DNA from 3 places in the Mesorhizobium sp. INR15 genome. Region 2 is predicted to be linked to each of the others. Evidence: riboswitches for the same ligand, from Rfam matches in the RefSeq annotation. Region 2 holds a riboswitch; each other region holds the start of a gene.
The links. Region 2 has a riboswitch for cobalamin ahead of GA829_RS25780 (DUF1636 family protein). Riboswitches for the same ligand answer to the same signal wherever they lie in the genome.

Region 1: another riboswitch for cobalamin. It lies ahead of GA829_RS22395 (hypothetical protein); the one in region 2 lies ahead of GA829_RS25780 (DUF1636 family protein).
Region 3: another riboswitch for cobalamin. It lies ahead of GA829_RS18345 (CbtB domain-containing protein); the one in region 2 lies ahead of GA829_RS25780 (DUF1636 family protein).

What each region holds. Positions count from the first base shown of each region.
Region 1 covers NZ_CP045496.1:4,605,062-4,609,834, forward strand. The annotation lists gene GA829_RS22370 (aldose 1-epimerase family protein) at 1-116, opposite strand, end outside; partial or broken gene GA829_RS22375 (TetR/AcrR family transcriptional regulator) at 221-379, shown strand; gene GA829_RS22380 (Bax inhibitor-1/YccA family protein) at 466-1,182, opposite strand; gene GA829_RS22385 (anti-sigma factor family protein) at 1,206-1,982, opposite strand; gene GA829_RS22390 (sigma-70 family RNA polymerase sigma factor) at 1,979-2,509, opposite strand; gene GA829_RS22395 (hypothetical protein) at 2,687-3,013, opposite strand; cobalamin riboswitch at 3,136-3,339, opposite strand; gene GA829_RS22400 (histidine phosphatase family protein) at 3,442-4,056, opposite strand; gene GA829_RS22405 (amino acid aminotransferase) at 4,182-4,773, shown strand, end outside.
Region 2 covers NZ_CP045496.1:5,281,141-5,285,913, forward strand. The annotation lists gene GA829_RS25765 (FecCD family ABC transporter permease) at 1-898, opposite strand, end outside; gene GA829_RS25770 (ABC transporter substrate-binding protein) at 973-1,920, opposite strand; gene GA829_RS25775 (ABC transporter ATP-binding protein) at 1,967-2,755, opposite strand; gene GA829_RS25780 (DUF1636 family protein) at 2,752-3,234, opposite strand; cobalamin riboswitch at 3,242-3,447, opposite strand; gene GA829_RS25785 (AraC family transcriptional regulator) at 3,741-4,574, shown strand; gene GA829_RS25790 (alanine racemase) at 4,575-4,773, opposite strand, start outside.
Region 3 covers NZ_CP045496.1:3,758,422-3,763,194, forward strand. The annotation lists gene GA829_RS18335 (MFS transporter) at 1-916, shown strand, start outside; gene GA829_RS18340 (aromatic ring-hydroxylating oxygenase subunit alpha) at 921-2,117, opposite strand; cobalamin riboswitch at 2,255-2,451, shown strand; gene GA829_RS18345 (CbtB domain-containing protein) at 2,488-2,667, shown strand; gene GA829_RS18350 (CbtA family protein) at 2,683-3,486, shown strand; gene cobU (bifunctional adenosylcobinamide kinase/adenosylcobinamide-phosphate guanylyltransferase) at 3,479-3,991, shown strand; gene cobO (cob(I)yrinic acid a,c-diamide adenosyltransferase) at 3,993-4,622, shown strand; gene cbiB (adenosylcobinamide-phosphate synthase CbiB) at 4,633-4,773, opposite strand, start outside.

The DNA.
Region 1 (4,773 bases), 680 kb from region 2:
GCCTGCCACAGGAACTCCAGACCGTCCGCGTCGCGCAGGGAGACCAACTCCGCCCCCTGCCCGACGATTACAGCCGAAATGCCGTCGCCGCGAAGCGTGTGGCTGTCCTGTTCCATATGTCCTCACGATCTGCGGCTACCCCGCAAGCAGGTTAGCAAAAGCCCTCGCATACTCAAGGTGCGAGATGCCGGGAGCGCCTCCTATGAGAGACTGCCGGCGCTCGGACGACGAGAGAGCCGCCGCGCAGCAGCGTCTTGCAGGTCTCGGCGAACGCTATCCGACAATCGAACGCTCGCGCCTGCTGTTGGATGACGATTGGGAAGGTGCTTTCAGGAAAGGCCTCGGCTTCCTGCTCGATGGCCTTTCTCCAAGACCGTAAGCTGCTGCCGCATCCTTGAAGCAAAAAGCCATGGCCGAAGGCTGTCCTTCGGCCATGGCAATCCTCTGCTTTTCGTTGGCGAATTGCTATTCGCGCTCGCCGGTAAAGTTCAGCAGCAGTTGGAAGATGTTGACGAAGTTCAGATAGAGCGAGAAGGCGCCGAACACGGCGAGCTTCTGCCGCGACTCCGCGTCGAAGTTTTCAGCATACTGCTCCTTGATCGTCTGCGTGTCCCAAGCGGTCAGGCCGATGAACACGGCAATGCCGATCACTGAGATCGCGAACTGCAGTGCCGTCGAGCCGAGGAAGATGTTGACGATGCTGGCTATCACCACGCCGATCAGGCCCATGATCATGAACGACGAGAACTGGGTCAGATCCCGCTTGGTCGTGTAGCCATAGAGGCTGGTGGCGCCGAACATTGTGGCGGCGATGAAGAAGGTGCGGGCGATGCTGGTTCCGGTGAAGACCAGGAACACCGAGGCCAGCGACAGGCCCATGACGGCGCAGAAGGCCCAGAACATCGCCTGCGCGCTCGCCGCCGACATGGTCTGCATCTTGAACGAGAACAGCAGGACGAAGGCGAGCGGCGCCAGCATCACCACCCATTTCAGCGGGCTGGAAAAGATCGGCACGTAAAGCGCCGGTGTCGACGATACCATGAAGGCGATAAGGCCGGTGACGACGAGGCCGACGCCCATGTAGTTATATACGCGCAGCATATGCTGGCGCAGGCCCTCGTCGTAAATGGCGCCGGTTTGGGCGCCCGCGCCGGCGCGGTATCCCATGTTAGGGGTGTTCATTTGCATTCTCCTTTGCGGGTCGATCAGTAAAGCGTTCTGGCAAGTGCCTCGGCGGCGCGATCGAGATCATGGACCTCGCTCTTCGCGACCACCGCATAGGCCACCTCGCCAATCTGGAAATACGCCGAGGAAATATCGCCCGAGGGCGCGACGGTCGGCTTGACCACGTCGAAGGTTCCTGGCCGGATCGCGAACAGCGACACCAGCCCCATCTCCTTCGTTTCGACAGCCATCTCGACGCTCGGACCAAAGCGCGACGGATAGACCTGCACGTCGCGGACCTTCCAGTCCTTCGGCAGAGACGGCATCACGATGGCGGTGGCGGCGCGAATTTCGCCGGCATTGTAGTTCGGCGCCTCTGGCTGCGAAGCCATGCTTTCGCGAACCAGTGTCGTGCGGTGCGCACGCACCGCGTCGTCGACATAGGCAGGCGGCTGCGGCGAAGCGATGACCTTGGTCACTGACATCGGGCCGATGATGCCGTTGGCCAGCCAACCAGCAGCAACGAAGGCGGCGACAGCGGCGGCGCGCTGCAGAACGCCTAGGATACGACCCCGGCCAAGCCCCCTCTCCAGCCGCCGCGCGGCATCTGCGGTCGCCGGCCGCGCCATGCCCCTGGAGCCGGCAAGCGCCACGCGAAGTTCATCGCGGGTCCGCAGGTCCGACATCACGCGCGCTGCGGCCTCCGGACGGCCGGACAGATATGCCTCGACCTCGATACGGCGCACGACATCCATCTGGTCGTCGACATAGGCGTCGAGATCGGCTTCCGTGACAGGATCAAGCATGGAAGCGGTCATGACGGGTCTCCAACGATCCTGAGATGGTTCTTCGCTTTCGCCGGAGCCGCTTCCATCTCGCGAAGTGCGGCGCGTGCGCGGCCGATGCGCGACATCAGCGTTCCCAGCGGCACGCTGCTGGCGTCCGCCGCCTGCTGGTAGGACAGCCCCTCTATGGCGACGAGATGCAGGGCGGAGCGCTGTTCCTCCGGCAGGTTGAAGAAGGCTTCGCGCACCTGCGCCAGCCGCAACGAATGTTCCTGCGGCGCCGGCGTGCTGGCCTCGGTCAGATATCCGGCCTGTTCGACGCGCGCCGCCTCCGAGCGGCGGGAACGCATGCGGTCGATGAAGGTGTTGTGGACGATCGCCAACAGCCATGCGCGCAGATTTCCACCCGAGCGGAAGGTGCCGCGCCGCTCATAGGCGCGCACCAGCGCGTCATGCACGAGATCCTCGGCCTCGACGCCATCGCGCGTCAGCGAACGCGCGTAGCGCCTGAGCGAACCCAGCTGTCCGACGATATCGAAGCGTGGCATCGAGCGTTTCATGTCCTGTGTACGGAGCATGTGGGGATTTTAATCCCCGCCGCGCCGATTTTTTTCGCCGGAACCGAGCGCGAAGCTGGAATCCCAGCCATGGCCTCCGCAAACCGTCCTCGCTGCCGCGTGCAAGCGCCAAGCCGTGGACCGTGCTCGCAGGGAAAGAACAGGACTTGGGTCTTTCCTCTACAGATTGGAAACGGGCCTTTGCCAGTGCGTCGCGCCGGCGACGGCGACCAGCAGCGTTCGAAGGCATTGGACATCCGGGTGAAGTGACACGCGCTGGTCGATGAGCGCGATCTGGCGACGGGCGGCCCGTTCAATGCTCGCGCCATGCGGCAACGACATCAGCCAGTCGATGAAGACTTCCTCGGGTGGCGGCAGCGGTGACACAGCCCGCATTGTAGCCGTGTCGATCTTGCGTGCCGAGCCGCACGCGGCCCCGTCAGCACTCGCCCGCGAGGCTTTTCTCCCTAGCGGATCGCGGTCCCCGACAACATCATCCTTGCGCATAGCCTGCCCTCGCTTTCGAGGACCGATCCGGTGGAGATGGAGGATTGAGAACTCCAGGCGCGCATGGTCACGGGACCCAGCACCGGAGCACTCTGCCTCTTGACCGCCCACCGCGATCAGTCGAGTTCACTTGGCTTGAGGCTGGTTTCCGGGCTTCGGAGCTGTCCATTTCAGGACTGTCTCGACACCTTCCCAGGCTTTTGGGCCCAGTGGTCCTGGTCGAAACGAAAGCTCCGCTACCGTTGCGGGGGCAGCGCCGGCATCAAACCGGCTTCCCAATTATCCCATCCGTGGAACGGATGAGCACCTTAAGCGCAGCGATCTAAGCACCGTTCGCTGATTCCAGTCCATACGGAAACGACAAGGCCGGAGCAAAAAAGACGACAGGTTCCGCCAACTGCGTGGACGAACGGCAAGGCCGGTCGGCGTCAGGAATTGGGCTCGCCATTCGCTCGTTCGGAGAGCTTGCGCTGTTTGGGCGCCGTGACACCGCAGGCGCGGAGCATCCATCTACGGCCGTCGCTGCGAAAATCGGTGATGCTGAGCGGCTCGACGTCGATCTTCCCAGAGGCGGCGAGCGGCGCACCGAGAACATGCAGGATGGCAGCGCGGATGACACTGGCATGGGTCACCGCGATCGTGTGGCCTGACGTGGCGATCAAGCCGTCCATCAAGCCCGAGACCCTGTGCGCAACATCCGCCAATGATTCGCCACCATGCGGAGCCGCGTCAGGATCATTGAACCAAGAGGCAATGCCGTCGGGCTGCTCGGCCTGCAGATCCTCAAAGCGCTTGCCAGCCCATTGCCCGTGATCCTGGTCCGCCAGAAGCGGCTCTATCGATGCATCCAGTGACAGCGCCTTGGCAGTCTGGCGGGCGCGAAGCGCTGGTCCAGTCCAGATGCGATCGGCACGGCGCAGTGCCCCGTGCATCGCTTTTGCCAGGACGAGCGATCGCGACTCGAGCGGTTCGTCGAGCGGAAATGATCCTTGCCGCGTTGCCGTCGTGGCGCCGCCGCAGATCATCGTCAGGCGTACGAGCATGAAGCAGTCATCCCTTGAACCTTGCCAACCGGCATCATCTCGCATTTTGCATTGGCGCAACTGAAACCACTGGTGAAGCGCACCCGATTTGCGTATCACTCCGCCGCGCCAATGGAACCATTCCCATGTTCGAAGACCTTCAGCCTGCCCCCGCCGACAAGATTCTCGCCCTGATAGGCCTCTACCGCGCCGATCCTCGAACCAACAAGGTCGATCTCGGTGTTGGCGTCTACAAGGATCGCGACGGGAAAACGCCGGTGATGCGCGCCGTGCGCGAGGCCGAGAAGCGCCTGCTCCAGGGCCAGGATACCAAAACCTATCTCGGCCTTGCTGGCGATACCAGCTTCAACACGGTGATGGCAAAGCTCGCCTTTGGTCCGCAAGCCGACATGACGCGCATCCGCGCGGCGCAGGCACCAGGCGGCTCCGGCGCGCTGCGGCTTGTCGCCGAGCTGTTGAAGCGGACACGCGCCGATGCAACGATCTGGCTGTCGGACCCGACATGGCCGAACCACATGCCGGTCATGCGCGCCGCCGGCCTGCAGATTCGTGAGTATCCCTATTTCGACGCTGTGTCGGGTGCCGTTCGTTTCGACGACATGCTCGCTGCGTTGCGCACGGCGAAGGCCGGCGACGTCGTTCTGCTGCATGGCTGCTGCCACAATCCAACCGGCGCCAACCTCGACGCCAGGCAATGGGCCGAGGTTGCCGACCTCG
Region 2 (4,773 bases):
TTGCGACCAGGCGCAGATGCAATGGACCGGCCAGCGGCCGCGACAGATGCGGGATCATCAGGCCGACGAAGCCGATGACGCCTGCCACCGAGACCAGGATCGCGGTCGAAAAGGCCGCGACGAGGAATGTCGTCCTGCGCATGCGCGCGACCGGCACGCCGAGGCTTTCGGCGGCGTTTTCGCCGGCCAGGAAAGCGTCGAGCCTGCGGTGGTTCCACAGCGCGTAGGCAAGAATGGTTCCCGACCCCAGCGCACCGAGCCAGATATTGTCCCAGCGCGCTAGGCCGAGCCCGCCCATCGTCCAGAACAGCACCGAATGAGCGGCACGCTGATCACCGGCGAAGACCAGATAATTGGTCAAGGCGGTGAACATGAAGGAGACGGCAAGTCCGGCAAGGATCAGCCTTTCAGGGCCTTGCCCCCTCACCCGCGCCACCAGCAAAAGCACGACGCAGGCGGCCAGGATGCCGCCGGTGAAGGCGGCGACCGGCAGCGTCCAGATGCCAAAACTGTCGCCAAAGATGGTGATGACGGAGACAGCACCCGCGGCGGCCCCCGACGAAAGGCCGAACAGGAAGGGGTCGGCAAGGTCATTGCGCGTCACTGTCTGCAACAGCGCGCCAACGACGCCCAGGCCACCACCGACGCAGATGGCGAGGATGGTGCGCGGCAGCCTGAGATCGACGACGATCTTGCCGACCGGGCCGGACACCTCATGCCCGCCCAATCCGATGCCATGGCCAAGTCCAGCCACAACATCGGTCAGCGGTATCAGCGTCGAGCCATAGGCAATCGACAGCAAGGCGAGAGCGGCGATCGCCACCGCTCCCGCCAGCATGGCCGGTGCGAATGCTTTGTGGCGCGAGCCTGAAAGCGCATCGCGTTTGTCAGGATTCATGCGATGCGCTTTCAAGGTCTTGTTTCATGCTTGTCGTCGCCCCAAAACCGCTGCGCACTTTTGGGCGACCTGCATCAGAAAGCTTCCGGGTGCATGGCCTTGGCGATCTTGTCGATCGCTTCGATGTTGGCCGGCCCAGGCGTCAGTTCGGCATAACGCAACGCGACGAAGCGCTCGTTCTTGACCGCGTCGGTTTCTTTCATGGCAGGATGGGCCTTGAGGAAATCGAGCAGTTTCTTGTAGCCGCCGCCATCCTGGTAATCGAGCAGGATCAGGAATTGCGGATTGCGCGACGCCACCGTTTCCCAGTCCGTGTTGCCCCAGCTGGTGTCCATGTCGGCCATGATGTTGTCACCACCGGCAGCGGTAATCATGGCGCTTGGAATGGCGAACTTGCCGGCTGTGAACGGCTTGTCCTCACCGGAATCATAGAGGAATACCCGCGTTCCCTTGCGGTCGCCAACCTTGGCGGTGATCTCGGCGAGCTGGGTCTTCCAGCCGGAAACCAGCTTTTCGGCCTCGGCGTCCTTGCCAAAGATCTTGCCCAGCTTTTCGATGTCGCCATAGAGCAGGTCCATCGAGGCGGCGGGACGGTTCTTGTCGAGATGGACGCAGCTTTCCGTCAGCACCAGCGTCCTGATACCATGCGGGGCGAGCGTGTCGGGCGTCACCTCGCCGCCCGGCTTCATGCCGTAGTACCAGCCGGCGAAGAAGAAATCGGGCTCGACCGCGACGAGGTTTTCAAGCGTCGGATATTTCGGCGCCAGTTCCGGGATCGCTCCCTGTTCAGCCTTGAATTCCGGGCCGACCTTGTACCATCCGGTGATGCCGGTCAGACCGACGATCGACGGTTGCAGCCCAAGCGCAAAGGCCATCTCGGCCATGTTCAGGTCATGGATGACGGCGCGCTTGGGTGCGGCGTCGAAGGTCAGCGGCTTGCCGCAGCTGTCGACCGTGACCGGGAAAGCGAAGGCGGTCGAGGCCAGCAGCGAGAAGGCAAGAGACAAGGCAAGGCGTTTCACGGATGTTGCTCCTTTGTTGAATTGGGTTGGATGGCTACCGGATCGATCAGGGCGGGGAGGAAGCCCGATTGGGAACCTCGAACACCGTCAGTTCGCGGTCCTCGGTCGGATGCCGCAAGCGCAGCACATCGACGCCGAAAATGTCGCGGATCAACTGCTGGGTCAGCGCCTCGCGCGGCCCGGCGAGTGCCTGCAGGCGGGTCTTGTTCATCACCGCCACCCTTGTGGCAAACGGTGCGACCAGGGCCAGATCGTGCAGCACAGCGATCACTGTCATGTCGAACCCGGCCACCAGTTCGAGCAATTCGCTGCGGGCGCGCGGATCAAGATGATTGGTCGGCTCGTCAAGGAACAGTATCTTCGGCTGCTGGGCGATGGCGCGCGCCAATTGGGCACGCTGGCGTTCACCTCCCGACAGCGAGCCGATGGTGCGGCCAAGCAATGGCAGCAGGCCGGTCCTGCGCAACGCATCAACGACGATATCGTGCTCTTCGCCGCGCCGGCCAAGTCCTGCATGCGGGACCCGGCCAAGCTCGACATAGTCGATGACCGCAAGCCGAGGATCGGGCTGATCGGTCTGACCGACGACAGCTATGTGCAAGGCGCGTTCGGCGGCAGCAATTCTGTCCAGCCTTCGGCCGGAAAGCCTCACCTCACCTGAGCTAGGCTGGAGCAGACCGGCCAGCATGCGCAGAAGCGTTGTCTTGCCGGCGCCGTTCGGGCCAATGATGGCAAGCCGATCGCCGGCAGCTACCGAAAAGCTCACCGCTTGCACCAGATGCTGGCCGTTCGCCGTTGCGGTCAGGTCCTTCGCGTCGAGAAGCGGCGTGGTCATGGGATCCTCCTGATCGGAGATGCCGGAATCCGCGCCAGGGTCTTGCCCGCCAGACCCGCAGGGCGCTGCCCGGAATTGCTCCAGCCGTCGGCCAGCGAATGATAGAGTTTCGCGAACTCCACCAGGCCGTCAACATCCGTCCCTACGTCGATGGAACCGAAGAGATAGGCGGCCTTGCCCTCAGCCTGGAAGGCAACCGTGAGCGGCCTGTCACAGCCCGCCATACAGGCGACCTCCTCCACCGCAAAGCCGCGCGCCATGTCAAGGTCGTCATGTGCCGAGAACCTGGAACGCAGATCGGCGCACAGCCCTTCGCCCGTTCTGACCCCAGTCGCGGGGTCGCGGCAAAGCGCGCACACAATGATGCGGTGGATGGGTATGAGGCCTTCCAACTTTCCGTCACTTTCAAAACTGGCGACGGGAAAGAGGCTAGAGGACCGGCCGACAAGACCTGGACCCCGCGTCTCCTCCCGGCACACCCCGTCCGGTCAACTCATGCTGATGGCAGGTCTCCTGGCTCGCGGGTCTTAGCGCCATCCTGCCTTCCCAGCCTTGCCGGCCAGTGGCATTTCGGATTTTGCTCGCCGCTTACAGTTGCGGGGGCAGCCACGGCATCAACCCAATCGGATCTCACCGTGTTCCCTTTTCACCCCGCGCCTTTCAGCTTGGGGACCATCACGAGTCGCACCCTAAGCGCCGGCTGGCGGCGTGGCAAGATCGATGTTTTGTTCTGTTATAACAATACAAAAATACAGTCAAACGTTTTAGATCTGGCGCGACCTGTCGTGAAGGACAGTTCCCAGAAAGGCGACAGGGTGATGGCATCGCGGGGGCAGCGACGCGGCGCGCCCTTTCGGCTAAGGACGTCTATCTTCGCCATTTGGCACGACGCCATGCGTTGGCATTTTGCGCCATGCGCAATTGTGATCAAACCGGCGAGGCAGCCAGGTGCCACAACGGCTGCGCCAAATGCGAGGAGGCTTGAATGAACCCAACCGAGAAAGCGCTGTGGTTCGTCGAAAGCCACCTGCCGGAAGCTGTTACTCTTGACGATGTAGCGCAAAGCAGCGGCGTGTCGCGCTTTCACGTGACGCGGGCCTTCGGCGCTGCCACCGGCCGCTCGGTGATGGGCTACATGCGCTCGCGCCGGCTGACCGAGGCCGCACGCACGCTCGCCGCCGGGGCTCCCGACATTCTCTCGGTGGCGCTCGACGCCGGCTACAACTCGCATGAGGCGTTCACCCGTGCCTTCCGTGACCAGTTCGGCACCACGCCGGAACTGGTTCGCGCGCAAGGCACCCTCAAGAACCTTGATCTCGTGGAGCCGATCCTGATGGACCAGTCCTTTCTCTCCAACCTCGAACCGCCGCGCTTCGAGACCAGCCGGCCGTTTCTCATCGCCGGTTTGGGCGAGCGCTACAGCTGCGAAACCAGTGCCGCCATCCCGATGCAATGGCAGCGCTTTGGCCCCTATATCGGCAACATCCCCGGCGAGACGGGCGACGTTGCTTATGGCGTCTGCGTCAACGGCGACGATGCCGGCAATTTCGATTACATCGCCGGCGTGGAAGTCTTGGACTTTTCCGATCTCCCCAAGGAGTTTTTCCGCGTGCGCGTGCCGGCGCAGAGATACGCGGTCTTCGCCCACCGCGAGCACGTCTCGACCATCCGCCGCACCGTCAACACGATCTGGAACAAATGGCTGCCGGCCTCCGGCCACGAAATAGCAGACGCGCCCGAGTTCGAGCGTTACGGCCCGGAATTCGACCCCCACAGCGGCAATGGCGGGCTGGAAATCTGGATACCAGTCAAAGGCTAGCTATGCCATTGGCAAGGCTGGCCAGCGATCGATGATACCGCCGCCGGAAAACACCGCGATCGATCCGAACTGCTGCAGCACGGCCTCGCTCTGCGTCGGGCGCAGAAACGCATAGTCGCCGGGCCTTGCGGTTGCATCGCTGGGCAGGCCCATGAATTGCTGGTTGGACGACAAGCCGATCAGGCTGTTCGTCTTCATG
Region 3 (4,773 bases), 1.5 Mb from region 2:
TTCGCTGTTCTTCGTTACCCATACGCTTGCCGGGCAACTGGCCGGCATGCTCTGCCGCGTCATGGGCGCCAGCGCCTTGTCGATCACGCTCAACCTCTACATCATGGACCACATCCGCAAGACCGACTTCATGCAAGCCGAATCGCTGCGCATGGCCTGGTCGATGTTCGCCTGGACGGGCGGGCCGACGCTCGGCATCTTTCTCTACACACGCTTCGGCATCTATGCCGCGCATGGCGCGGTCGCGGTCTTCGCCATGATCCTGCTGGCGCTGTTCTGGTTCTACCGGCTCAGCGACAACCAGTCGATCCGGCCAGGCAAGACACGGCCCGCCAATCCGCTCGCCAATATTGGCCGCTTCATCAGCCAACCAAGGCTACGGCTGGCCTGGCTGATTGCCTTCGGCCGGTCCTGTTTCTGGACGACGTTCTTCGTCTACGGACCGCTGTTCATGGTCATTACCGGTGAGGGCAAGCTCGCCGGTGGCCTGCTGGTTTCCGCCGGCAATGCGCTGCTGTTCATGGCGATCTTCTGGGGCAAGGCCGGACAGCGTTTTGGTGGCCGCCGCACCATGACATTTGCCTATTTCGCCATGTCGATCGCGCTGCTGGCCGCCGGCTTCGTCGGCGAGAGCGTGCCGCTGCTCACCGGCGCCTTCCTGCTGTGCGGCGCCTTTTTCACCATCGCGCTTGACGCGCTCGGCTCAACCGCCTTCATGCGCTCGGTACGCTCCTACGAGCGCGCGCAGATGGCGGCGGTCTATCGCACCTATCTCGACTTTTCCGAACTGACACCGCCGCTGGTCTATTCGGTGGTGCTGGCGTTCTTCGGGTTGGGCTCGGTCTTCGCCACGCTTGGCATCCTGGCGGCGATCTGCGGTTTTGTGACCTGGCGCTATCTGCCCAAGTCGCTTTAAGGCCTTACAGTGCTGCCTGATGGCGATCGCGCACCCAGTTGTGGAAGCGATGCAGGTCGTATTCCTCGGGCATCAGTACGCCTGCCTGATGGCGCATCGAGCGCAGGCCTTTCTGGTTGACCTCGCAGATAGCGGCATCCTCCTCCAGCACCTGCGTGCCGAAGGTGATGATGTTGTCGATGTCGGTCGCGGCAAGCGCGTCCGGCGCGAACAGCCACTCGGCGGTCAGCTCGGTCTGTTCGGGGCCGAGCGGCACCAGCCGCACTGACCTGACATAGTCGACATGGCCAACGATGAACATTGACGGCAGGCTGGTAGCGTAGGTCTGGCCGGCGGCGTGCTCGGCGGGCGTCAGCCCGGCAAAGACCGGGCCATGCGCCTGGCCATCGCTCGACCAGGTTTGCGCCCCGTCGCGCAGGCCGCCGGAAAACTCCGGCGCGTCGTTGTCGGCGTGGCGCGCCCATTCGGGATCATCGTGACGGCCCATCAAGCCACGGCCATAGATCGGCACCAGCCGCGACAGGTCCTTGTGGACGCCCGGGCAATGCAGGCACTCGTTGAAGTTTTCCCAGAAGATCTTCCAGTTGCAGTTCATCACCTTGCGCAGCACGTGGCCGCTGACCAGCGTTTCGAGCGGCCAGTTGCAGAGATCGCCGGAGGCGGGGTCAAAAGCGGCTTGCGCCGAACCGGCTGCGTCTTCAGCGAGATTGACGAAGACAAAGCCGCGCCACACCGACAGCGCCACCCGATACAGCGGATGATCGGCCTTGTCGAAACCGTCGGGAAGCGATTTCGACGGCACGCGCACGAGGTCCCCGCGCAGCGAATAGGACCAGGCGTGGTAAGGACAGGTGATCAACCGTGCCTTCAGCCGCCCTTCGCTTTCCTGGCAAAGCTGCGAGCCGCGATGACGGCAGGTGTTGTGGAAGGCGCGCAGCACCCCGGTATCGTCGCGCAGCACGACGACTTCCTGCGTTCCGATGCGGAAAGTGCGGAAAGCCAGCGGCTGGGCAAGGTCGGCCTCGCGGCAGACGAGCAGCCAATCCTTGTACCAGATCGCGTCGAGATCGCGCTGATAATTGTCCGCATCCCAATAGGCCGACGACGGCAGCGTCTGTTCGGCCTTGGTCAGTCCGTTATAGGGGGCGCGCTCGCTGGCTATAGGCTGCAGGACTGGGGGCTGCAGGACTGGGGGCTGCATGGCTGGCTTCCTGTTGGACCTTGACCCGACACCCGGCCATGAAGTTTGTCAATTGCGCTGTGGGCGGCGGTTTTCGCCATGGCGCATTCGCGCTGTTACCCGGCGGAATTTGGTTTGCCGGGCGCGGCGAATTTCCCTATAGTCGCGCTGTCGTCGGTTCCGTTTGGAGCCAAGAGGGAATGCGGTGCGGGCAAAGTTTTTGCTCAATGCCGTGGCTGCCCCCGCAACTGTGTGCGGTAGTCCTCTCCATATGCCACTGAGGATTTTTCTTCGGGAAGGTGGAGAAGGGCGCTAATCCGTGAGCCAGGAGACCTGCCGGCGACGGTGAAGTTGACTTACAGGCCCTCGGGTGGAGGGCGAAAGGACAAAGATGAATACCGCTTCCGTTTCCCTCGGCACCTCCGTCTCTTCGCAGTCGCGTTTCATGCAGCTGGCGCTTTCCGCGCTGCTCGGCATTTTCGTCATCGGCTTTGTCGGTTTCTCGCACATCGATGCCGTTCACAATGCCGGTCATGACAATCGCCATTCAATGGCGTTTCCCTGCCACTGACGAGGATTTGACATCATGAACCTGTTTCGTAACGTCGTGTTCATCGCGGCGATCGCCGGGCTTGTGGCTGGCGTCGTTCTCGCCTGCATGCAGGCTTTTGCTACTGATCCGCTGATCCTGCAGGCGGAAGTTTTTGAAAAGGCCGGCGGCCACGAGCACGTCCATGCCGTGGCTCCCGCAGAAAACGCCGCAGGCACCAATGCCGCCGCCAGCACCACCGAACCCGCCGCCAGCACCATGAGCATGGCGCCGGCCGCGGCATCTGCCGCCGAGCACGAAGATGAAGGATGGGAGCCGGCTGACGGTTTTGAGCGCCATGCCTTTAGTGCGCTTTTCAATGTCGCCACCGGTATTGGTTTCGCCCTGATCCTGGTCGCGGTTTCCGAATTCGCCGGCGGCATCGGCAACTGGCGCCAAGGCGTGTTCTCGGGTCTTGCCGGCTTTGCCGTGTTCACGTTGGCGCCGGGCCTCGGCCTGCAACCCGAACTGCCGGCGATGCCGGCGGCCGAGTTGCTCCCGCGCCAGATATGGTGGACTGCAACAGCAGTGGCGACGGCGATCGGGCTTGGCCTGATTGCGTTCCGCAAGTCGCTGCCTCTGGCCATCCTTGCCGTCTTGCTGATCGTCGCACCGCACATCGTTGGTGCGCCGCAGCCCGACAGCTTCGAGACGCCGATCCCGGAAGGCCTGCACCACCAGTTCGTGGTGGCGGTGACGCTGACCAATCTGGTGTTCTGGCTGGTGCTTGGCGCTGTTGTCGGCGTCGTACGCGGACGCTTCACCGGCGCTGCGACCAGCCTGCGCGACAGCTTTGCCTGAAAACAAGCTGACCTTCATCATTGGCGGGGCGCGCTCCGGCAAGAGCGCGCATGCCGAAACCCTGGTGACGGCTCAGCCGGCGCCATGGACCTATATCGCGACGGCCGAAGCCTATGATGATGAGATGCGCGAGCGCATCGCGCTGCACCGCTCGCGCCGAGGCGAGGGCTGGGCGACCACCGACGCGCCGCTCGATCTTGCCGGCGCTCTCGATGCCTTGCCGGACAATCAGCCGCTGCTGCTCGACTGCCTGACCCTGTGGCTTACCAACCACATGCTGGCCGAACATGATCTCGAAGGGGAATGCCGGCGACTGACCGATGTGCTGTCGCGGCCACGCGGGCCGTGGTTCGTGGTTTCCAATGAGGTCGGGCAAGGCATCGTGCCGGACAATGCATTGGCAAGGCGCTTCCGCGATGCCGCGGGCCGGCTCAACCAGCAGGTCGCGGCGGTTGCCAGCACGGTGCTGCTGATGGTGGCAGGGCTGCCGCTCAAGGTGAAATGAGATGACCGATATCGAAAACAAGATCATCGACGAGAAGGACGAGGAGCGCCACCGCGCCAAGATGGCCAAGCGCAAGGCCGTGCAGGATGCCGAGGTTGCCGGGAAGACCGTCGAGAAAGGGCTGCTGATCGTCAACACTGGCCCAGGCAAGGGCAAGACCACCGCCGCCTTTGGGCTGGCGCTCCGCATGCTCGGCTACGGCAAGCGTGTCGGCGTCGTCCAGTTCATCAAGGGCAAGTGGCATACCGGCGAGAAGGATGCCTTCGCCGCCTTTGGCGACCGCGTGATCTGGCATGCGATGGGTGAGGGCTTCACCTGGGAAACACAGGATCTGAAGCGCGACATTGCCGCCGCCGAAGCGGCCTGGGCAAAGGTGCTGGAGCTCATGGCCGATCCGTCGATCAGCCTGCTGGTGCTCGACGAGCTGAACATCGCGCTGCGTTATGACTATCTCGATCTCGACAAGGTGGTCGCCGCCCTGAAAGCCCGGCGCGAGGGCCTGCATGTCGTCGTCACCGGCCGCAACGCCAAGCCAGCCTTGATCGAGGCCGCCGATCTGGTCACCGAGATGGGTGTCACCAAGCATCATTTCTCGGCGGGTGTTAAGGCGCAGCAAGGCATCGAGTTCTGACGCCGAAGGCTTATGCCACGATAACAATAACTGAAATCACGCCGAACAGGCCAATCAGGAGGAAGTCGGCGGCCCGGTAGAGTTTCAGGGCTTGCCGGATGTCGATGCTGTCGACCTCGCGGCGGCCGCCTTCGCCCATGAACACGTCGTC